2 linked regions of the Candidatus Finniella inopinata genome follow. The protein of the gene in region 2 interacts with the protein of the main gene of each other region in a pairwise test. Links are inferred from orthologs where the notes say so. Each region holds a gene or a part of one and is shown on either strand. Other genes may lie near its edges. The genes, in order: gyrB and gyrA.

Region 1 (11,142 bases), on a different replicon or contig from region 2:
AATGGCGAGCTCCCCAAATGTATGCCAGAAAAATAGGAATTCCCAAGATTGCAAGGGCATAATGGCCAAAAATACCAGACAAATATACAAGTCCAAAAGATGAAATAATATGCATTAAGGCTCTCGAAGAGGCATAGTTAACATTGGTGAGCGTAAAACGTTTTCCAATTGGAAACCTGCTTATGCATATTGGATCTGCAGGATTTGTGCCTCCCCTACCAATCAAAAGCAAACATTGAACAACGAATATGTGCCAGGCTGAAGAAGAATAATGCAAAAGGAAAGGTAGAGCACAAAAAATGAAAAAACAAAAAATTGATTTAAATTTTAATATGGGAATAGGATGAATATATCTGACGATGTACACAAGGATAGCGTAAACAGCTATTTGAAAAAGAGACAATAAGAAATTATGAAAAATAATGTCTTCTGACGAATACCCCAAACTTTTCAAAGTTGGATTGAAATAAATAAACGCTACATAAAAAACAAAAGGGTATGAACATTCCGTACAAAAGTAGGCCAACATGTCTCGTCTGTTGGTATGAGAAACTGGAACCGAACTTTTCTGCAATTTCTTGCGTTCACGTTTTTTTTGTAAATGCGATATAAATTCTGGCGTTTCTCGAAGGCGTGTTCTTGCAAGGGAACCGACAACAGCTATTACGGCACCAATCCAAAAAGCAATTCTCCAATTCATTCCACAGTGAGTTACAAGATTAGCAATAGCAAGAGCAACAGCCCCGCCAACAGAAGAGGCTAAGATAATACTCGCAACACCAGTATATTGAGCAGGAGGAGTCGTTGATTCGGTGATATAGACGATAGCCCCCATAATTTCCCCCATTGATGACATTCCCTGAATAATTCGGCAAGCCGTCACTATCCATGTTGCGAATATTCCAATTTGTGCATAGGTAGGAACGGTGGCCATCACTATACATGATGTAGACATCATCATCGTCGTTATTATAACGGTCGTTCGGCGGCCAATATTGTCTCCGATGTATCCAAATAAAAGGGCACCAAATGGCCTCAGAACATAGGTTGAACAAAAAGCAAAAGCGGCAACTAAGGAGGCAGTATGGGGGTCTGCTGCGGGGAAAAATAATTCATTCAGCAAGACCGCCATATGCACATACAGCATAAGGTCGAAATATTCTAAGAATGTTCCAATCTGCAGTAAGCCAATAGCTTCTTTCTGCTGTCGAGTCAAACTGGCCATAACATTTCACTTTATTAGCAGGAACCCATAAACTCACATACTCCGTTGGTGTTGTTTATATCTATCAGAAAAGTTGAGAAATTTTCACCTTGACATTTTCTTACTTCATGTTTGATTTTAGCATTTCTTCAACCTTCAAGAAATCCTGCCATACCAAAGCTTTTTGACCGGGTGATCTTAACAGGTAAGCGGGATGAAAAGTAGCCAAAGCTTTTATCGCCAGGCCGTCATGTGTCGCATAATCACGCCAAATACCCCGAAGACGCATGATACCATCGTTGCTGTTTAAAAGGGTTTTTGCCGCCACACCGCCCAGAAAAACAAGAATTTTTGGTTGCACCAATTCAATATGTTTTTGGATGAATGGTTGGCACAGGGCAATTTCTTGGGTCGTTGGGGGGCGGTTGCCGGGGGGGCGCCAGGGAATGATATTGCTGATATAGGTGTTGGTTCGATCAAGGCCAACGGACTTCAAAACCTTGTCTAACAATTGACCACTTTGCCCGACAAACGGTAACCCTTGCCGATCCTCGTCCGCGCCCGGAGCCTCACCCACCAACATAATGGGGGCCTTGGGGTTGCCATCAGAAAACACCAAATTCATGGCCGATTGTTTTAAATCGCAGCCTTCAAAATCCAGCATCGCATGCTTCAATTGTTGTAGCGTCTGGCACGCCAAAGCTGGGTGTTCATGGGAAACTGGGGCCCTTAAAATGGGTTGAGGAATCTGATTTTCTTGCACAGGTTCTTCTTTAAGCCGGTTACGGGGTTGATCATGCAACACGGAATTGATACCGTTGCTCTGGTACCAATCTAACAAATGCAAAAGTGTCTTCGTTTCCATGTCAGCAACCATACAGTAATATTGATGCAAAAACGATCGTTAAAAATAGCTGGCCATGCTACCAGTGTGGCTTTGGAACCTGAATTTTGGCAGGCCTTGGAGGATATTGCAAGACTCCAAAAAACTTCTTTGTCAGCCTTAATTGCCACCATAGACCGTCAGAAAGAAGCGGCCATGGGACGTAATTTAGCAAGCCAATTGCGCGTTTTCGTGTTGAATAGCTACCGAAACCTGTGAATTTTAATGAACCTTCGCATTGCTGGGATAATTAAGTTCGTGCTCTCGAGGGGAGTGTGAGGGCGATTTTATAGCCAGATGCCCACAATCTTGAGGGAATAAAAACTCCTTGAATTGGTCTGCAGTTACACCTTTATTTTTAAGAACCGCATTAACATGGTCCTTGTGCCGATCAAACTGATCTTCACCAGCGGACCTAATTCTGTCTGCAAATGGACATTTACGGATCATATCCTCGAAAATCCGTCTTACCCCCTCACTAAGAGGTTCGGAAGTTTTATGACAAATGGTAATTACAGAAGATGTTGACCACGCTTTGTTTGCGTTGTCTCCAATACGAAAACCAAAACTAGGATTATCCACGTCCTTTGACAGGCTACTATTCTGTGATTTCAAATCATTTAAAAAAGACCAACCCAATTTTGAAACAACAGCCGGTTGCTGGTCCGCATCAGTTTTGCAGGTGATATCGATCCAACTTTTGTTGACATCAGGGGAAAACCCCTCAGATCTAGCAACCGACCCCTGCCATGATTCATCCCAATCTGCATCCGGTTTTCTTATGACGAACGTACAATCATGGAATACCTGGTTAAAACCTTTACCCTCGTCTGGCACCCAGAAACCAAACTCCTCGCCGCTGTTTCTTAAAATCTCAGAAAGATGCCCCTCTAGCAGGTCAAGAATACTAATCACAAAATCTTGTTCTGCTGTTCTCAGGTTCTGGATCGACCCGTAATCTTTAAAGAATGCTTTGACGAATCTTGTTTTTTTTGAAAGGAAACCTCTAGCCAACATTCGAATAATTTTGGCATTTGCCTGTGCGTTCCCGGCTATTGAGTCTAGAAGTTCTAGTGTGCTCTCAGCAGTTTCTTCTTTTTCGTGCGGCTTTTCTTCTTTTTGCTGTTTTTCTTTAAGGACTTTTGACGTTAACACATTCGCTTTTTGTAAAGCCCCAGCCATTGCTGAATTTGCCTGCATAACGAAGAAAGCAAACAATAACAAACTTACTATTCTACTCATTCAATAATCACTCAGCCTGTATTAAGCGTCCAAATTAACAACCTTCAGGGCATTCGTTTGGATGAATTCCCGTCGTGGCTCTACAACATCACCCATCAAAGTCGAAAAAATTTCTTCCGCCTCTTCCAGGTGATTTAACTTAACCTGTAAAAGTGTCCGCACTTGCGGATCAAGGGTTGTTTCCCAAAGCTGGCTGGGGTTCATTTCACCCAAACCTTTATAGCGGTTAATGGTGACGCCTTTTCGACCTTGTTCCAAAAGGGCTTCGCCAAATTGAAGGGGGCCCATAATTGTTATGCCCAAACTGTCTTTCGAACGGGGCTCAAACATACATGCCTGTTCAAAAACTTCTTTTAATCGAGCTTTTATACTCAATAGATTTTTGATCTCTGGCAATGCTGGCAACACTGAATCAACAACCCAACTTTCTTGAACGCTAGACAGTGTCCGCTCAATCAGCAATCCATCAGCTTGTGGTTTGACAATCCACTTAGCCCTTGTCCTCTCAGCAGTTTGCAAATGCGACTGTAAAGTCTGGCAATAGTCGACTGCTTGTTCCGCCACAAAAGGCTGATCAAAGTAACCACTGAATAACAACTGCTCCAAAAGGTACACATTGCTAAAACGACGACTTAAGCTGTTGAAGGCTGTTCGCGCGCGCATAATAACGTCAGCAAATTGCCTTAAATCTTGACCTGCCATAACGGTGCCATTCGCCAATCTTAAACTGCCATCGGAACAGGCTGAATCCAGCAGATGCGTCTCTAAAGCCTTGTCATCTTTTAGATAAACCTCTGACTGGCCACGCTTCAGGCGATACAAGGGGGGCTGTGCAATATAAAGGTAACCACGTTCAATCAAGGCGCGCATTTGCCGATAAAAGAAAGTCAGCAACAAAGTTCGAATGTGGCTTCCGTCCACGTCCGCGTCGGTCATGATAATAACTTTGTGATACCGAATTTTATCGGCAGAAAATTCTTCCGGACCAATGCCGGTGCCAAGGGCTGTAATCAGGGTGCCAATTTCCGCGGATGCCAACATCTTATCGAAACGGGCTCGTTCGACGTTCAGGATTTTTCCTTTAATAGGCAAAATTGCCTGAAATTTTCGATCGCGCGCTTGCTTGGCTGAACCGCCTGCCGAATCCCCCTCAACGATGAAAATTTCACTTAAACTGGGGTCACGTTCTTGGCAATCAGCCAATTTACCAGGAAGCGAGGCCAAGTCCAGTGCCCCCTTGCGTCGTGTTAACTCACGGGCTCGGCGCGCTGCATCACGGGCCGCAGCTGCTTCTAAAACTTTTGAAATAATCGCCTTTGCATGGGCGGGGTTTTCTTCAAACCATGTTTGCAGGGCTTGGCTGACAGCCGCCTCAACCGCAGGGCGAACTTCAGACGATACAAGTTTATCTTTCGTTTGCGATGAAAACTTGGGGTCAGGAACTTTAACCGACAACACGCAAGTTAACCCTTCGCGAGCATCTTCCCCCGTTAAGCCCAACTTGGCATCTTTTTTGCCTTGCGCCGATTCAGCCACGTACGCCCCAACTGTTCGAGTCAATGCACCCCGGAAGCCCGCCAAGTGGGTTCCCCCATCCCGTTGCGGAATGTTATTGGTAAAACACAACATGGTCTCGTGATAGCTGTCCGTCCATTCCATGGCTACTTCAACGACAATGTCGTCCACAGTCGCCTTAAGGGTCACAGGCTGGGGGTGCAAAACGTTCTTGGCTTTGTTTAAGTATTTTACAAACTCAACCAACCCCCCTTCATAATGAAGCGAGACTTCGTATTCAGAGTCTGGCCGCTCGTCCCTTAGAACGATATGAACACCCGAATTCAAAAAGGCCAATTCACGCAAACGATGTTCAATGGTGGCGCGGTCAAAAGTGGTAATTTTAAAGGTTTCTTTTGATGGTAAGAATCGAACCCGGGTTCCCTTTTTGTCGCCAGAAGGCCCTACCACCGCCAGCGGCGCCAAGGGCACACCATGGGCAAATGTCATATGACAATGTTGACCACTGCGCCAGATATCCAACTCCAACACCTCTGACAAGGCATTCACAACCGAAACACCTACACCGTGCAACCCACCCGAAACCTTATAAGAATTTTGATCGAACTTACCACCCGCATGCAGCTGCGTCATGATAACCTCGGCCGCTGAAACGCCCATCTCCTCGTGAATATCCGTCGGTATACCGCGACCATTATCGCTTACTGATACATAGCCATCGACCTCTATCACCACGGTCACCTTGTCGCAATGACCAGCCAATGTCTCGTCAATGGCGTTATCGACAACTTCATAAACAAGATGATGTAAACCGGTGCCATCATCAGTGTCACCGATGTACATACCTGGACGCTTTCGAACCGCGTCTAGACCTTTAAGAACTTTAATAGAATCGGCGTTATAATTTTCTGAACGTTGGGGACTCATAATATTCCTTGGTAATTTTCCTTGGTAATTTTCCTGGATATTTTCAACCCGGATTAACCGTTGCCTGTTCGACCATAAAAAACTGCGCCTTTCCCATTAAAGCTTCAAACAACAAAGGATCCGTCCCCGTCAGCCACGTTTGAAGACGGCCTTTTGAGATTTCAGATTGCAGCACAGCCAGTTGCTCAAACAATACCATACGGTGATGAAAATCTAAATGAGCAATTATATCATCCAGTAAAAGAATTGTTAAACGCGGGTCGAAACAGATTTTATGGTGAATAAAGGCCATAATAACAGCGATCAGCAGAATTTTCTGTTCCCCGGTAGAGGCTTGGTCCGCGGTTATGTTTTTTTCTTGATGAATAACTTGCCAATCACTGCGATGGGGGCCGTACTTGGTCGTGCCACTTTCCTGATCCAAGCGACGATTCTGATAAAGAATTTGCTTTGCTAGAGCCTCAACCTCGGTCGCTGATTTTGCCAACACCCCATCGTCCACATCCCCCACCATGCGGGTTATGAACGCAGGGAAAAGGTTCGGGCGGTGCCCCGCTTCATTCAGCTTGTTCATTAATTGCTGGCGCGCAACGGCGATCGCCACCCCATGGCTTGCCAACTGGTCTTCAAGGGCGCTTAACCAAGACGCATCGCCCTGATTTCTTAAAACCATCAGACGTTCCCTTAGGGCCTGGTCATAACGGTTAAGGCGTTCAGCATGCAAAGGATCCTGGGCATAAATCAGACGGTCAATGAATTTCCGCCGAATAGAGGGTGATTCCAAAAAGATGCGATCGGTTTCGGGTGTCAGCCAAACGATATTCAGCCATTCAGCAAAGGGGGCCTGACTTCTGATCGGTTGATAATGCAATTTGTAAAGGCGTTTTTCTGTACCCTGAGGGGTCTTTTCCAAGCCAGTTGCCAATTGTGTTTCATCGTCTAACTGCAGACTGGCCGCCCACAGAAGGCCCGCTTGGGGCGAATGCCCCTGCTGGGTGATTTCACCCAATTTGGCACCCCTGAGGCCGCGACCAGGGCAGAACAAAGAAATCGCCTCTAATATATTGGTCTTGCCCGCTCCGTTCGGCCCCGTCAAAACAATAGGCCCCTGCCCCACCTGTAAATTCAAGCCTTGATAATTCCTGAATTGATGCAATGACACATGACGAATACCCTGATTCGCAGACGAAAGCGCATAGTCATAAGGTAAGGGGTGTTTGGTCAAGGGGCATTCTTTAGAAGTGTCTTTGGTTGTTTATACTCCATTCAGATCATTTTGCGGATTTTTTAAGACGCACATTAGTGTCACCTAAGCTGTGCTTATGTTTATGGCGCAGGGCAGCGGCCATGTCGGCGTAATCACCGGCCTCCACCCATTTGTCATAATGCGTACCTCCAGTTTGGTTATAAAGGTGAATGCGACGAGGGTGCAAAGCTGGAAACTCTTTCCTTGGACTGGTAAAACCAATCAAAGCTGTCTGTCCATCTTCCACAATTGATGGCCGTCCCCTTTTGGCCGATATGGGTACCCAAGAATAAACGTCATAACCATTTAAAATGACACTAATAAGGTCTGGCTGCAAGGGTTGAAGGGTCCAGTAATCTGTTGCGGTGTTAGTATACCACCCTCTGTTACCACCATCTTGCGTTGTTATAAAATCAATATCATGAATCAATTGTTTAATTAATCTTAAGTGGTTGGGATCAACTATTTTTACAATCTCCACAAGATGGGGATGCTTAAGGTCATTATATTTCTTTTTCAGAGCTTCCTTCTCAGCCTGTAAGCGTTTTATTTTCGTCTCTAATTCATCTCTGGCAGTTGCGATCATTACGTCAAACTCAGCTTTTGTAGGGTTTGGAACGCGTTCAATTTTCGAACTTTCAGCCTCATATTTTACTTGAAGTTCCTCCAGGGCTTTCAAATAAGGACCAAGCTTTTCTAACTGTTCATTTTCTTGAAGGGACCTTTTTTCAGCAGAGCTTTTTTCCAACTTTTGTGCCTCAAGTAACACAACTTCGTTAAGATTGGTCAGCGTAATCGCCCGATTATAGATTTCAGGATCATCCAAATTATCAAGGATTTGTTGCACATATTCGGCGTAACCTTGGGCATGTCTAAGGCTAAAGTAACCACACTCACCATTCCCCCTTGATTGCACCCAATACATAATTCTAGGTTCCCTTACAAAAACAGCTTTTTTAAAGTCAAAAACAGGCCTATGAACGTAAAACAGCTTTTGTTTCATCGCCTCTTTATCGATTTCTAGTTTTTGAACTTTTGAAATGTTCAGGGGCCGAGATAAGTCTTTGACTTTCTGTGGAAGATTCAATTTGCTGATAAGATTTTTTATTGCCCCGCCCCTAATCATTTCTAATGCTTTTTCATAAGATGGCCGTTTAAAGTCTTCTCCTCTACGCTCTTCCAGCTCTATCGACCAAGTGATTCCACCCTTAGCGACAGCCTTATAAGGGCTCTTTGGAATTTTATACTTAAATTGATCCACCACCTCATCGTCTGTTAAATCAGGATTACGAAGGATACTTTGAATCGCACTGACCATCGCCAACAAAACGGCTTCGCTTTCCGGGGATTGCTTGGTGTTTTGGTACGTAAAAATAGGGGGATCAATTTTTTCTAAATAACTTTGTCTAGTCTCAAGCATGCGATACTTTTCAATGGCAATCAAGGCATCGATAACAGTGGGCATGCCTTCAGAATCAGCAAGAAGCCTTTCAAAATTGAAATCTTTGGTTTTTAACTTCTCAATCATGGAGCGGGCAATCTGAAAGGCCTTTTCGGGAATAACCGTTTCCTGCAACTTCTCTGTCAAAGTTTCTAAATCTTTTAAAGGATTATCCCCCTGGACCAAGCTGGCAACGTAACTCTTAACAAAGTCGTTATGGTTATAATCCGCTTCACCATCATCTTTTTTTTCCTTTGCACGCAGATCATCAATCTCTTGTTGAATCTTCACATTATAAACCCGCCGCTCAAGGGCTTTACTTAAATAAGCATCGACATATTTCCAATACTCATCCTTGGTCATATAATCTTTTAACCAAGCTGTACCAGCTAAGATACCTTGAAGATCAGATTTTATAGCTGCAGAATCTAACACACCGGCATGTTTTTTAAAGGCTCCAAAAATAATCGCACTAACATGCGCAACATGCTGCTTTTCGTGTTCTTTATCTGCCTTATCAAATGTTTTTAAGTTCGCCCCTAAAGCTGCCTCTGTTAAACCATCTTGTTCTTTCAAAAACCTTGTCGCTTCCTGCAAAGCATTAATCATCAAACCCCGCTCGCCCTCATTAGCTGGTGTTTCGCTGATTCCCCCCACACCTTTACCTTCCCCTTTACTAACTAATCCAAGCAAAGTATCCGCTATATTTTTGGCCCTTGTTGGGTCTGACTCCCTTTTGAGATCATGGGCCAGGAAATTGGCCGCTTGAACCGCTTTGTTAACAGGATTGGCGTCAATTTTATAGTCAGCCTCTGCCATTTTCATTGCACTATCAAGGATGTCTTGTTTAAATTCAGCCTGCGCTACCCCCATGCTGACTGAAACCATTCCGACAGTTAAAAGACAATATTTGGCAAAATTTATCATAAGTCCAACCTTAAAATTTCCAATGAATACACCATATAAAATAGTATACCCTGCTTTATAAAATAGTATACCCTGCTTTGCAAACAAAAAGTTAATAGACCTGTTGATTTTATTTTACTCAGGGAAGAATCCTTTTAAACCCTCATCGGCATTAAAATAAAAGTCACATGAGGATTGCCGGTGGGTCGAATCAAGACCGACGATTCGGTATCAACCAACAATAACTCCATCTCTTCCGTTGGAACCTGGGCGGCGATATCCATTAAATAGCGAACATTGAAACAAACTTCCAAGGGTTGATCATAGGGGTAATCGACATCCAGCTCTTCTTCGGCCTTGCCTAATTCGTTACTTATGGCTGACAAGGTTGCTGTGTTGTTGGCCAGGCGCACCTTAATGGCCCGCACCTTATCATTGACAACGGTCCCCACCCGATCAACCGCCTCGGCAAACGCTTTGGTGGGCACAACCAACGTCTTGTCATTACTAATGGTTAAAGCCGATGAATAATCGGGGAAACCCCCATCAATCAATCGGGCACTTAAGACGGCCTGCATGGAATTACCATCAATGGCGAATTCAATACGGTTTTCAGAAAGACCAATGTGGACTGGCTTTTCAGCATCGTCTAATAGCTTAGAAATCTCGTGAATTGTTTTACGGCTAACAATAACCTCTGGCATCCCAAAGGCTTCAGTGGGGCTTTCACATTCGGCACAGGCCAAACGATGCATGTCCGTTGCCACCGCGCGCAGAACCTTTAGACCTTCGTTCTCAAGGGTGTGAAAATAAATACCGTTCAAGTGATAACGCGTCTCTTCCGTTGACATGGCAAAGCGGGTCGTATCAATAAGGTGCTTAATAACTGGTGCCGGCAAACTAAACCGATGCGACAGCTGACCTTGGGTTAACTGAGGGAAATCTTCACTGGACAAACAAGGCAATTCAAACCTGGAACGACCAGAGGTCACCACAAGCTGGCCACTTTCCGCATAAACCTCCAAATCAATTAAAGACCGGTCGCTGAGTTTTCGAACAATGTCATGAATCAGGTGGGCTGATACGCAAATAGATCCTGAGGTTATGGTTTGTGCCGGAATCGTTTCAATCAACGCCATATCCATATCTGTCGCTGTAATCGACAAGCCGTGATTAGAAGCCGTTAAAAGAACATGACTTAGAATGGGAACAGTCGTCCGTTTCTCAACGACGCTTTGACCGTGCGACAAAGCTTTTAAAAATAAACCTTTTTCTAATGACAACTTCATAAAACAAGCATTCCTTGGTTGGTTAATAAGCAGTGTCATACCATATTTAAGGCAAAAAAACGACACACCTGTTACTGTAAGCGCATTTATTTTTGCTAAAGGTCGAAGTGACCTTTCAATAATTTACACTTACAACATTAGTAAAATATTAATACTTTATCGCTTAAAATATAGGAAGATTATAAATTGTTAAATCTGAGGGAAAAATGGCAAATTCAGAAGGAAAAGTTTCAAACAAAAAAAAGGTAGCCCTGGCATTGCAGGGTGGAGGATCACATGGTGCCTTTACCTGGGGCGTTCTTGACCGCTTATTGGAAGATGACCGATTGGAAATTGAGGGCGTAACAGGAACCAGCGCTGGTGGCATGAACGCCGTGGCTTTAGCCCAGGGTTTAACACGTGGCGGCTCACAAGCAGCCCGAACAGAATTGAAAAACTTTTGGACGGCTATTCACGAGGTTGGCAAAAAAAGCTCTTTGAATAACCGAG
Region 2 (11,434 bases):
GTGAGAGACCAAAGTGGTGCGCCAAAGCCTTTTCAAACGAATGCCGCTGATCAAATTGCAAAACAACAGGCAAGGTGAGTACTGCATTCTTGTAAGGTTCTGGTATCCTAAATTGGTCTTTTTCTGTTGTGATCAAGGGCGCATCATGCAACTGTGCAAGACGTTCAAGTTTTTGCATATCAATAATGGTGTAAGGGTGATGGTCAGCAAAATCGACGAAATCTTTAATAACAAAATCTTGCTCCTCTAAGGTATAGCGGAACTTTTCTGGATACCCTATACCCGCGAAGGCGACTACAGGCTGTGGCTTTAAAGAGGAGGTCGCTGTTAATCTGGCTGTATATTGGAATGAAAACGAGCTAAGGCCTTTAGGCTTTTTGAAATTTTCCTTATCACCCACAAATAAAACCGCTTGTGCTCTCTTTAAGCCTTTTTGAAGCGGTTCTCTTAATGGGCCGGCAGGAAAGACCAAATTGTTTCCCAAACCCTGGATACAATCAATCACGATCAAACTGTAATCTTTGATAAGCCTGGAATTTTGAAGTCCATCATCCATCACCAAGATGGTGGCTCCAGCTGCAATAGCGGCCTTTGCAGCTGCAACGCGGCTAACCCCCGTCCATGTGGGCGCATGGGCTGACAGAAGCAGTGGTTCATCGCCAACCTGAAGGTAAGTGTGTTTAGAGGCGTCAACGCGCGCAACGTCACGAAAATATCCACCATACCCGCGGCTTAGAATATGGGGCTGGTGGCCCATTTCTTTTAGTATTTTAACAATCGCAATAACTGTGGGAGTTTTACCAGCCCCCCCCATAACCAGATTGCCCACACAAATAACAGGCACAGAAACCTTGTACGGTTTACGGTGTGATTCCTTCCAACAGGATAGACGATAATAAATCCAAGATAATGGTTTTAGAAGGTGACTAATAAATGAATCACGATGCCAAAACTGAGGGGCTTTAAACAACGTTATGACTTCCTTAAAATTCACCTTGTCTAAGTTCTAACCTATATCGTCTGGGATTTAAAGACATACATCAAACACGAAAGGCAATTATAACCCAATGCCGTTTGATACACTCGATGGTGACAAGAGTAACCCCCCAAGAGATTTCACCATAGGGAAAATTTCAGGAGTCTGAGCTTCCCAAACTTTTATAAATTACGGTCACAATATTCACATCCTCATCAAACCACTGCTAGTGGGTCCTTGAGGAATGTTTGTTCAAAGATTGCGCGCCATCTTTGAAACGATCTTGTACAAGACTATAAACATCCTTATGGGACTTTAGAACGATGTCGGAAATATTCGAATGATGATCAACTGCTTTGAAAAGGCTTTGTTTAACGTTATCCGCATGAGCCTTTAACTTTTCCTTAGAGGCTGGACTTTGCATGACCTCTTTAAAAGAAGACTGCATCTCTTCAAAGGTTTGACGCATAAATTGTGTTTGAAGCTGGGCAATGTTTTTTATTACGTCAACGGCCATTTTTTGCGCATCGCTTAAAGCATCAAGATTCTTTTTATGGTGACTCAGTATTGCTTCATGATCAATTTTTGGCATTTTAGAAGCCATACTCTTGAATGCCTCATGGGCTGAGTGTTCGGATTTTTCTGTATTTTCTTTTTTGCTAGCCTTAGCATCTTTTTTTGCAGTTGCAACCATCTCTCATACTCCATACAATTTTACTAAAAGTAATTAGACATTGTTACCGATAGCTCGTCAACTGTCTAACTTGCTTCATTAATTTATTACTAATATATGCTAGAAAGGTTTCTAAATGGTTAACGCCTGTTGCTTTGCTTTTTCCAAAGCTTCTAATCCCGGTAATTTCTTACCTTCTAACCATTCCAAGAAAGCTCCCCCGGCGGTTGAAACGTAATTTAATTTGTCTGTAACGTTGGCTAGTTTAAGTGCTGAAAGAGTGTCACCCCCACCTGCAACCGTCAAGGCTTGCCCTGTACAATCAGCCATAGCCTTCGCCACAGAAATCGTACCTTGTGCAAAAGCTGGATATTCAAAAGCCCCGACTGGACCATTCCAGATAATTGTTTCCGCCCTCTTGAGCACAGAGGCGATTTTCTCACTTGTTTTAGGACCAATATCAAAAATCTTCTGTCCCTTAACCACCGAATTAACTGATTGAGCAGTCCCCTTGGAATCTTTTAAATCAGCTGCTGTCACAACGTCGTCAGGCAGAACAATCGTAGCTTTTTTATCCATTTTCAAGATTTTAGTTGCCGTGGGCAAAAGATCAGGCTCATAAAGCGAATCACCAATATTAACCCCTTGTGCTGCCAAGAATGTATTGGCCATGGCACCCCCAATAATCAGGATGTCTACCTTTTGGCACAAATTTTCTAGCAATTCCAACTTTGTAGAAACCTTTGACCCCCCGATAATGGCCATAAGGGGACGCCGCGGGTTGCCCAAACATTTCGTCAGATACCGGACTTCTCTCTCAAAGTGAAAGCCGGCCACACTGGGCAAATAGTGAGTGATGGCCTCTATGGAGGCGTGCGCACGGTGGGAACACGAGAATGCTTCGTTCACGTACAAATTAGCATGTTCTGCTAGCTGAGCCGCAAGGTACAGGTTGTTGTCTTCCTCACCCGGCGCAAACCTCACGTTTTCTAGTAACACAACAGTTTTAGGGGGTAACGTGGACAACGCGTCTTGGACCCTAAGTCCGGCGTAGTGGTTCACAAACTGGACCGAACAATCCAAAGCCTGTTCCAAAGGTTTTACCAGGCTTTTCAAAGAATACTTTAAATCCCACTCAGACTCGTTCCTGCTGGCCTTGGGCCTTCCAAAATGCGACAGCAGCATAACCTTAGCCTGATGTTCTAAAAGGTACGTTACGGTATTCCTAATGGCGACAAGGCGGCTTGTATCCGTGACCACCCCATCATGCATGGGCACGTTCAAATCAACCCTTACCAAAACAGTTTTGCCTGATAAGTCTTGATTTATAAGGGTAGGTAATGATGTCATGAAACCTTCATCAATATGTTGCTGGTTACTTGCGGCCGTGGAGGCATGGATGCACCCAAAAACCCCAAAAATCAAATAAATGATGATGCTCGTTCGCAATCTCATGGCACTTTAACCCTTTTAATAAAACAAATAAATTCCTTTTATTAAAATTTACCATGAAACTTGTTAACAAAAAGTGAAGCCCAATCTTGCTTTTTCTATTTTACTTCGAATTAGAAAAATGCTTTTTCAAAAATTTCTAAGATTGTAGCAAGCCCTACAGATCCGATAGGGAATTCGACTTTTGCGATGGGTGTGACACGATCTCCCTTTTCATTAATTTCAAACTCAACACCCCAAAGACCCAAAAGACTGGGGCCCGGAAAACCAAAGCGGTTATCGGTGATGGTGATCTGACGGTTCGTAGGGCCATAAGTGACAAAATAACGTTGGCTTGTAAACCAGGTAAAAATGGCGACGTCTGGATCCTTTAAAAAGTTATAAGACGGTATGTCCTTTGGCTTTTCAAATGTTGTCCATTCAATGGTTTTGGGGGCCCAGGTGGACAGAAACCCGATGCGCAAGGAATGATTATCCTCAACCACCAGCCGTCGCAGGAAAATTTGAAACATGGTTGTATAGGCTTTAACCGAAGGAATCGAAGAGTAGCTTTCAGTTGCCAACTGGGAACGGCATAGATCCTCTGCCTTTTCATTTTGGGCCAATCCTAAAAACAAATACCCTGTTGTCAATATCAACGCCAGCGCTGAACAGGTTGTGACAAGCAACCTTCTTAATGGAAAAAATAGGCCCACCAACACAGATGCTAACAACGTCAAAGAATAGACAGGGTCAATGATAGGAATGGCTGAAAGGGCGAAACGATGATTTGAAAAAGGAGCCAACAGTTGGGTTCCATATACGGTGAATAAATCCAGCAAAGGATGGGTTAAAAGCGCCCAAATCATTAAGCCTACCCAAGCAGACAAGGAATCGTCCTTGCCTTTTGCTTGGTACCATCGCCAAACTAAATACCCCAACACGGGCCCTAAGACAGGCCCAAACCACAGCGAATGCGTTACGCCTCTGTGGTACAAAATTTCCGCAAATGGATTGGAAGAAAATCTTACCAAAACGTCCAGGTCTGGAAGCATGCCTATAGCGGCACCCCAACCCAGCGCCCGCCGTCCTAAAGACTTTTGAAAGCCAACTTGGCCGACAGAGGCCCCTAAAATCCCCTGGGTTACAAGATCCATATTTTGTTACTCAAAAGATTATTCTGGTGAATTTGAATCCAAAACAACAGCTGTATCGACGGTTGCAATATCGTCATCAACGTCCTCGTCCTCGCCAACTGGGATGCAGCTGACAGCCACCACTTTTTCATCATCATCCACCCGGAAAATGATCACCCCTTGGGCTGACCGGCGGGTGATACGAACATCGTGAATCGGACACCGCATCAGGCGCCCTTGATCCGTTACCAGCAAAATCTGGTTATCCGGCATCACAGGGAACGAGGCTGCCACGCCGCCATTTCGCGCATTAACAGCAATGCTGGTGAACCCAGAGCTCCCTCGGTTGGTGGTTCGATACTCATAGGCCGAGCTTCGTTTACCAAACCCTTTCTCCGTAATCGTCAAAATGAATTGTTCTTGGGCAGCTAATTCTTGGAAGCGTTCCGGTGATATCTTGACATCCAGATTTTCTTCCTCACCCTCCTCAACAATGACTTCCTCTTCCGTTTGATTCGCCAACTGACGGGCCTTCGCGGCTTGCCTCAGGTAAGCCTGGCGTTCTTCAATATCCAATTTGCCTTGGTCTAAAATGGCCATGGAAATAACGTGATCATCCTTGCCCAGACGAATACCGCGCACACCATTGGAATCACGGCCTGCGAAAATGCGAATGTCTGTGACATTAAAGCGGTTGCAAATGCCCTTATAGGTGGACAGCATGACGTCGTCCGTCTCGTAGCAAAAGGCAACGGCGATCAACTTTTCAGTGTCGTCTAGCTTCATGGCCCTTTTCCCATTCGATGGGATATTGGCGAAATCTTCCAGCTTGTTTCGGCGGACATTACCAAGGGATGTGGCAAACATTAAGTACGGCTCTTGACCCTCAGCGGCCTCTTCCGATCTGACCAAAACGGTGGTGATCGTCTCGCCAGGCGCCAAAGGCAACAAGTTTATCATAGCGCGACCGCGGGCTGTTGGTGACGCTAAGGGAAGGCGATAAACCTTCATTTTGTAAACTTTGCCCAAACTGGAAAAGAACAAGACAGGATCGTGGGTGTTGGCCACAATCACGTCGCTGACGACATCTTCCTCTTTGGTGGTCATGCCCGATCGGCCCCTGCCCCCGCGTTTTTGCGAACGGTAAGTTGATAACGGAACACGCTTAATATACCCGCCCAAGCTGACGGTTATAACCATGTCTTCGCGTTGGATCAGGTCTTCCATCTCAACCGATGAATCGCCGTCCTCGATTTGGGTTCGACGCGGGGTCGCAAACTGGGCCTTAATTTCTAAAAGTTCAGCCACCAAAATATCCAAAACCCGCTGGCGCGAGGCTAAGATGGCTAAGTATTCCTGGATCTGGGCCACAATCTCGTGCAGGTCATTGCTGATTTTGTCCCGTTCCAGGCCTGTCAAGCGATGCAGACGCAAATCTAAGATGGCCTGGGCTTGGGTTTCCGTTAATTTGTATTGGCTTTGATCATCGGCATCTTCATCGACCAGATTGATAAGGGGGGCCACGACGCTGGCGTCCCATCCCTTGGCCATCAGCTCAATCTTGGCTTGCTGACGATCAACCGCAGCCCGAATCAAGGCGATAATCGGGTCAATGTTGGCAACGGCGACGGCGAATCCCAACAAGATGTGGGCTTTTTCACGGGCCTTGGCCAATTCAAAACGGGTCCGCCGGACGATGACTTCTTCGCGGAATTCTAAGAATGCCTTTAAAATACGAACCAAAGACAGTTGCTCAGGGCGACCATGAACCAACGCCAGCATGTTAAAGCTGATGCCGGTTTGCAGCTGGGTGTATCGGTAAAGCTGGTTCAAAACCACCTCGGCCACAGCATCGCGTTTCAGCTCTATAACAACACGAAGGCCGTCGCGGTCCGATTCGTCCCGAAGATCGCTGATCCCTTCGATGACTTTTTCTTTGACTTGTTCGGCTATTTTTTCAATCATTCGGGCTTTGTTCACCTGGAACGGCACTTCTGAAATGATGATGGCTTCCCGGTCATTTCGAATCGATTCGATCGACGTTTTGCCACGCACCGTAATGGTACCCCGCCCCGTGCGATAGGCTTCATGCAGGCCATAGCGGCCCATGATAATACCACCCGTTGGGAAATCGGGCCCGGGGACAATTTGCATCAGCTCTGGCAGTGACAAATCTGGGTTTTCCACAAGGGCGCAACAGGCGTCAATAACTTCACCCAAGTTGTGGGTTGGCACGGTTGTTGCCATTCCAACGGCAATACCGCTGGTTCCATTCACCAACAGGTTGGGAAAACGCGCGGGCAGAACCTTGGGTTCTTCCATTGTTTCGTCATAGTTCGATTGAAAATCAACGGTGTCTTTGTCGATGTCTTCTATAATGGTGTGGGCGGCTTTGCTTAGGCGCGCCTCGGTATATCGGGATGCCGCCGCTGGGTCACCATCCATCGATCCAAAGTTTCCCTGCCCGTCAATAAGGGGCAGCCTTAGGCTGAAATCTTGGGTTAGCCGCACCATGGCGTCATAAATAGCCATATCACCGTGGGGGTGATATTTACCCATGACGTCACCAACGACGCGTGCGGACTTGCGATATGGGCGGTTATAATCGTTCCCAGCTTCCTTCATGGCATACAGAATGCGACGGTGGACCGGTTTTAAACCGTCCCGCACATCAGGCAGGGCCCGTGATACGATAACGCTCATCGCATAATCAAGATAGGAGCGTTTCATCTCCTCTTCGATAGAAACCGGTTTGGTGTCGGTGGTCAGGGCACCAGAGCTTGTCATACGTATACCATTCAAAAGTTAAGTCTGAAAACAACCTCACCACCTTAGCACTTTCTTTGATTAAAGTGGATTTTTTTAACATGCTGTTAACCGTTTTTTAACTTTTTCTTCTTGATTTTTTGCCAGAAAAGACTATCTATAGTGGTAGAGATCTTTAAGGAGTAACGGACATGATTTCCCTTACAACTGCCCCCGAACTGCAATCGCAACTGCAACAGTGTCAGCAACAAAAAATGCAGCTGGAACATGACATGCAGAACAGCCCCAGGAAGCCCCGGGGAACTGTGGATTTTGACCTTTATCGTATGAAACGCGTCAAGACCGAACTGCAAGATCGCATAACTAAGCTTAACAGCGTGCTGCACCCTAATATTATCGCTTAGGTTTTGCTTGGCCCGAATGCTTGGTTTTCGTTATGACCAAGTATCGTTGACGCTTGTTGTGCCCGGAATGGTCTTGTCAGATCCGCTGAGCCAAGTCACAGATGTGCCGCTTTTTTTTATGTACTTATAAGCTATAGGAAAACTAGGATTGTTAAAGATCACTGTCTTAGTCCATGTAGGATAAGAGGTTGGAGACATAATCACGGCATTTGCTGTGTTCCAGCTCCCCAACTCGGTTGAACTGCCTATCACATAAACATTTTGCCCCCATGCGGTGTACGCTGAACCCACTCTAAAGCTAACGGTCGAAGAACCACCGCCTCCACCGCCACTATAAGAGTGGGCCTCAGAACCTCCAGTTCCGGTTGAAGAAATAGTCAGAGAAGTAGAAGTTCCCTCCTGTGCAGCAATAGTCCCATCTGAATTTATCACCGCAAATTTATAGGGAACGGTATATGGACTTACCGTGGAACCGGCTGGAAAGCTGATAGGGATAGTTCGCCATAAATTCGCCAGTGCCGGACTAGCCCCTTGATTCATCATGATATTCAAAAAGTCGGGGCGTATTGCCCCATTGCCCAACAATGGATGACTGCCAACAACACCCATTTGTTGCCCAAGGCTTGTAGTGGCATTATTCACTTGGAACACCACTGACCTCGCGCTCAGGCCTGTTGGGTATTGCAAGACAAAGAACTTGGCATTTCTAGAGGGCAATATTAAGGAGGATCCACCAGTAATAGAAACGAAGGCGGTTGAACTTTTCGTATACTTTATACCAGCATCCGACACGTCTTGATAATAGGAACCCCCGGCGTTGGTAGCACTGTTGTAGGTAGTGTCAGGTATATAAAGATTATTAGGCACATAAGCAGGCGAAGAAGGAGGAGGAATACTAAGGTCGTTTAGCGGAATGGTCCGTGACCTTCCCCCTTTATTAATCAACGCAAAGCCAAACTGGCGCGCAATCAAAAGAACATCGCTATTTAAAGCCACCATGTATTCGTGAGGAGCCATATTTGCATCCATCGCCTTTCTAAAGGCCAGCGCATTTTTTATGATATTTTTGCCTTTAGGATTAAACGAAACATCGTACACGTCTTTATCATCATCAAAACGTATGATTAAAGGCGACCCGTCCCGCCTTGATAACATATAGGCTATGGCCAGTTGAGAATCGATCATATTTGCCAGATCATTGCGATTAAAGGTACAGGCGGCACACGCATTCGGCAGGTTCGCTGGTGTATCCGTATGTGTGTGAACACTTTTGGGAGTTGTGTAAAATTTATGGAAACCTCCTGTGGAAATGTTCGGATAAAAGTCATGGCCGGCGGAAAGAGTAACGGCAGACTGCGTGTTTCCAAGGCTTGCGGGCGCAACAAGGGTTGAAACAGACGCATCATTAGCAAAGACATTACCCACCACATCTTGTAAAGCAAAGTCAAGCACTGGCATAATGGCGACATAGGGGCTAAGGGTCGGTACAGTCACATTGAAAGCCTCCCCATAGCCGTAATTAAAAGTCACCCCTGCGGTTCGGGCTTGCGATAAGATTGCATTCCAATCAGAAATCGGGATTTGTTTTAAACCATCGACACGAAGTCCGGCTACACTCAAATCTTTCAAAAGCTTTAGATAATTGACAATCATTTCCTGTACCTTTGTGTGGCCAGTATTTAAATCAGGACCAAATTTCCAAGTTGTTTGCGCTTGGCTAGGAATATCCCAGTTTGGTTCCCCTTGGTAGGCATTAAAAAATCCTGAGGGGAAGTTTATGGAAGAAAGCGTAGGTGTGGACCCTCCAGAGGGGATAGTCATAGGATGAAGGACACTGGGGTTCGTAATAGCAGAACTTTGAGAACCAGTCCCCGCTAGATCAAAAGACACCTGGTTGAACTGCACATCCATAATAATACCAAGGGCGTATCCCTGGGCCGCCGTTATCAGAGCCTTTAAGTCAGCCATAGTGCCATACCGGGGACTGCCCAAGTAATATCCGATGGCTGTCGTGCCATCTGTGGCCGTTGTTCCGTATTTCTTAGGGTCAGTACCCCCAGTTGCCTCTAATCCACTAGCAGTAGTTGCATAATTTGAGTCCAACACACAAATATAGTTTGAATAACCAAGAAACCAAACATCTGGATATTGTTTGTCCGAGGGACCAAGCTTTGGTTTCGTTCCATCCTGCGCAGGGGAACAATACTGAAAGGGCGGTAGTTGAATGTGCGTATATCCCTTGTTCGCAAGATCCTGAAGTTTAGCGCTGTTTAAGATGTCCGTCGAAGCCCCTGTAAACGTAGCACCCGCTGTTCCGGGACTACTAATAATAGGCATATCAAACGCATGATAAATAGCAGCCGGTCTTGGATTGGCCGCACTAAAAAGAAATGTTGGCCCGTTCAACGTATTTGAGCCTGTCGCATAGGCGCAGGTGCCAACAGACAAAAAAAGTCCTATAAATTTTTTAATACTCATTATTTTAATCTCAATAAATTTTTTATTAATTATAGCGCAATAGATATTAACAATAAGTTAATATTACGCAAACACAAATAGACTCACCATGATTATACAACGGGGCATTTTTCACACAGGGTCACACGCATACACACCATTTAGGATTACGAAGCACGCAGTCTTTAAATCAATTTCTGAAGCCCAATTTTCTGGTTGACTTAACAGCCTAAAATCACCTAACTTCAAATCCAACAAGTCCCCATCGTCTAGAGGCCTAGGACACCACCCTTTCAAGGTGTAAACACGGGTTCGAATCCCGTTGGGGACGCCATTTTTTAGTTGGCTTACAACTATAGAGCGCCTTTTTATCTTCGTACGCTCCACAAAACTAAAAACTAATACCATTCTCCTTCATGATTCTGGAGGCTTTCCCCCTATCTTTGGTAAGGCCAAATGCTCCTAACCAATATCCCGCAGCCTGCAGATAATGGTATATATAAGGGTCGTATTGTTTTGTAAAAACCCACAAAGCTTCTGTGTTTTTTTCAAAAATATTGTTTCCACTGATTAATCCATCCATTTTCACATCAACGGCCCATTGATTGCTCTTGGCCACCCAGTCATCAATTAATTTTGCAGCTAGCTTTGGGTCTCGTTCGTAGCTATTCGTTCCCTGCAGTAAACCCTTTACTTTTCTCTCCATGGCCCATTGACAACCTTCAACAATCCGTTGTTCATTCATCTTTCTAGACAGATTTGGATTTCCTGAATACCCATACGCCCCATACCCAACGCCCTGTACTTGCGCCTGGATAGCCCACTGATATCCTTTGGACACCCATTCTTCAATCGATTCTCTAATCTGAACAGGGTTTTGTATATAGCCATACCCCCCATACCATAACCCATCTGTTTTTTTCTTCATTGCTGGCTCTGACCCTTTAGAGGCCCACTCATCAATGAATTTCTTAGCTTGGTCCACGCTCCTTGTGTATCCATAATCTCCAGTAAGAAGCCCATCTATCTTGAACGCTATGGCTGACCAAGATCCGTTGACACTCCGTTCATCAATAAATGCTTTTGCTTGATCAAAATCTTGTCGATAGCCATATTTCCCTTTTACGAGCCCGTTTATTTTCCTCAATATAGCTAACTCGTTGCCTTGAACCACCAATGTATCGTTTAAGGCTCTGCTCTCTGCTCCTGGGTTTTTCGCATATCCATACCGCCCCAGTTGCAAACCTTCTATTTTGTTTTCAACAGCCCATAGGACGCCTTTAGCGACCAATACTTCGTTCACCTGGTTAGCCTGGCAATGATCCCGTTCGTATCCGTCGATCCCATATTCCAGTCCACGAACTTGTCTTTTCGCAGCATCAGGATCATCAAGGCTTACCAATAACCTTTGCCAGTCACAACCTGTATCGGACAAAACCAAGTATCGTCTTTCAAGGGGCAATTTTCTTAGCCACTGGGGTTGTATGTCAGGGGAAGAAAATCTTAAATCAATCGATTCCAGATCCACGTCAATCCCGTCATTGTGGGGCAAAAAAACCCGAAGTGGTTTATCTACATCTAAATCATTACC

What was found.
Region 1: the proteins of gyrA (region 2) and gyrB interact in binary tests that used the Escherichia coli proteins (3 or more experiments, as listed by UniProt). The link is inferred for Candidatus Finniella inopinata from one-to-one orthologs.

Annotation. Positions count from the first base shown.
Region 1 is NZ_SCFB01000004.1:124,853-135,994, forward strand. Bases 3,062-6,117 are described here. They hold gyrB (DNA topoisomerase (ATP-hydrolyzing) subunit B), read right to left. Parts: upstream 5,772-6,117; coding sequence 3,351-5,771; downstream 3,062-3,350. Other genes in these bases: EQU50_RS02460 (hypothetical protein), read right to left, coding at 3,062-3,329; recF (DNA replication/repair protein RecF), read right to left, coding at 5,815-6,117. Outside these bases: EQU50_RS02445 (MFS transporter), read right to left, coding at 1-1,225; EQU50_RS02450 (uracil-DNA glycosylase), read right to left, coding at 1,326-2,069; EQU50_RS02455 (ribbon-helix-helix domain-containing protein), read left to right, coding at 2,094-2,306; more of EQU50_RS02460, read right to left, coding at 2,310-3,061; more of recF, read right to left, coding at 6,118-6,996; EQU50_RS02475 (hypothetical protein), read right to left, coding at 7,043-9,385; dnaN (DNA polymerase III subunit beta), read right to left, coding at 9,520-10,653; EQU50_RS02485 (patatin-like phospholipase family protein), read left to right, coding at 10,860-11,142. UniProt on the Escherichia coli protein: DNA gyrase negatively supercoils closed circular double-stranded DNA in an ATP-dependent manner to maintain chromosomes in an underwound state.
Region 2 is NZ_SCFB01000014.1:7,372-18,805, forward strand. Bases 4,056-7,403 are described here. They hold gyrA (DNA gyrase subunit A), read right to left. Parts: upstream 7,004-7,403; coding sequence 4,256-7,003; downstream 4,056-4,255. Other genes in these bases: EQU50_RS07225 (metal-dependent hydrolase), read right to left, coding at 4,056-4,237; EQU50_RS07235 (hypothetical protein), read left to right, coding at 7,174-7,386. Also shown: lpxK (tetraacyldisaccharide 4'-kinase), read right to left, coding at 1-970; EQU50_RS07215 (phasin family protein), read right to left, coding at 1,203-1,670; EQU50_RS07220 (phosphoglycerate kinase), read right to left, coding at 1,782-3,104; more of EQU50_RS07225, read right to left, coding at 3,215-4,055; EQU50_RS07240 (carbohydrate-binding module family 20 domain-containing protein), read right to left, coding at 7,417-9,864; EQU50_RS07250 (hypothetical protein), read right to left, coding at 10,235-11,434. UniProt on the Escherichia coli protein: A type II topoisomerase that negatively supercoils closed circular double-stranded (ds) DNA in an ATP-dependent manner to maintain chromosomes in an underwound state.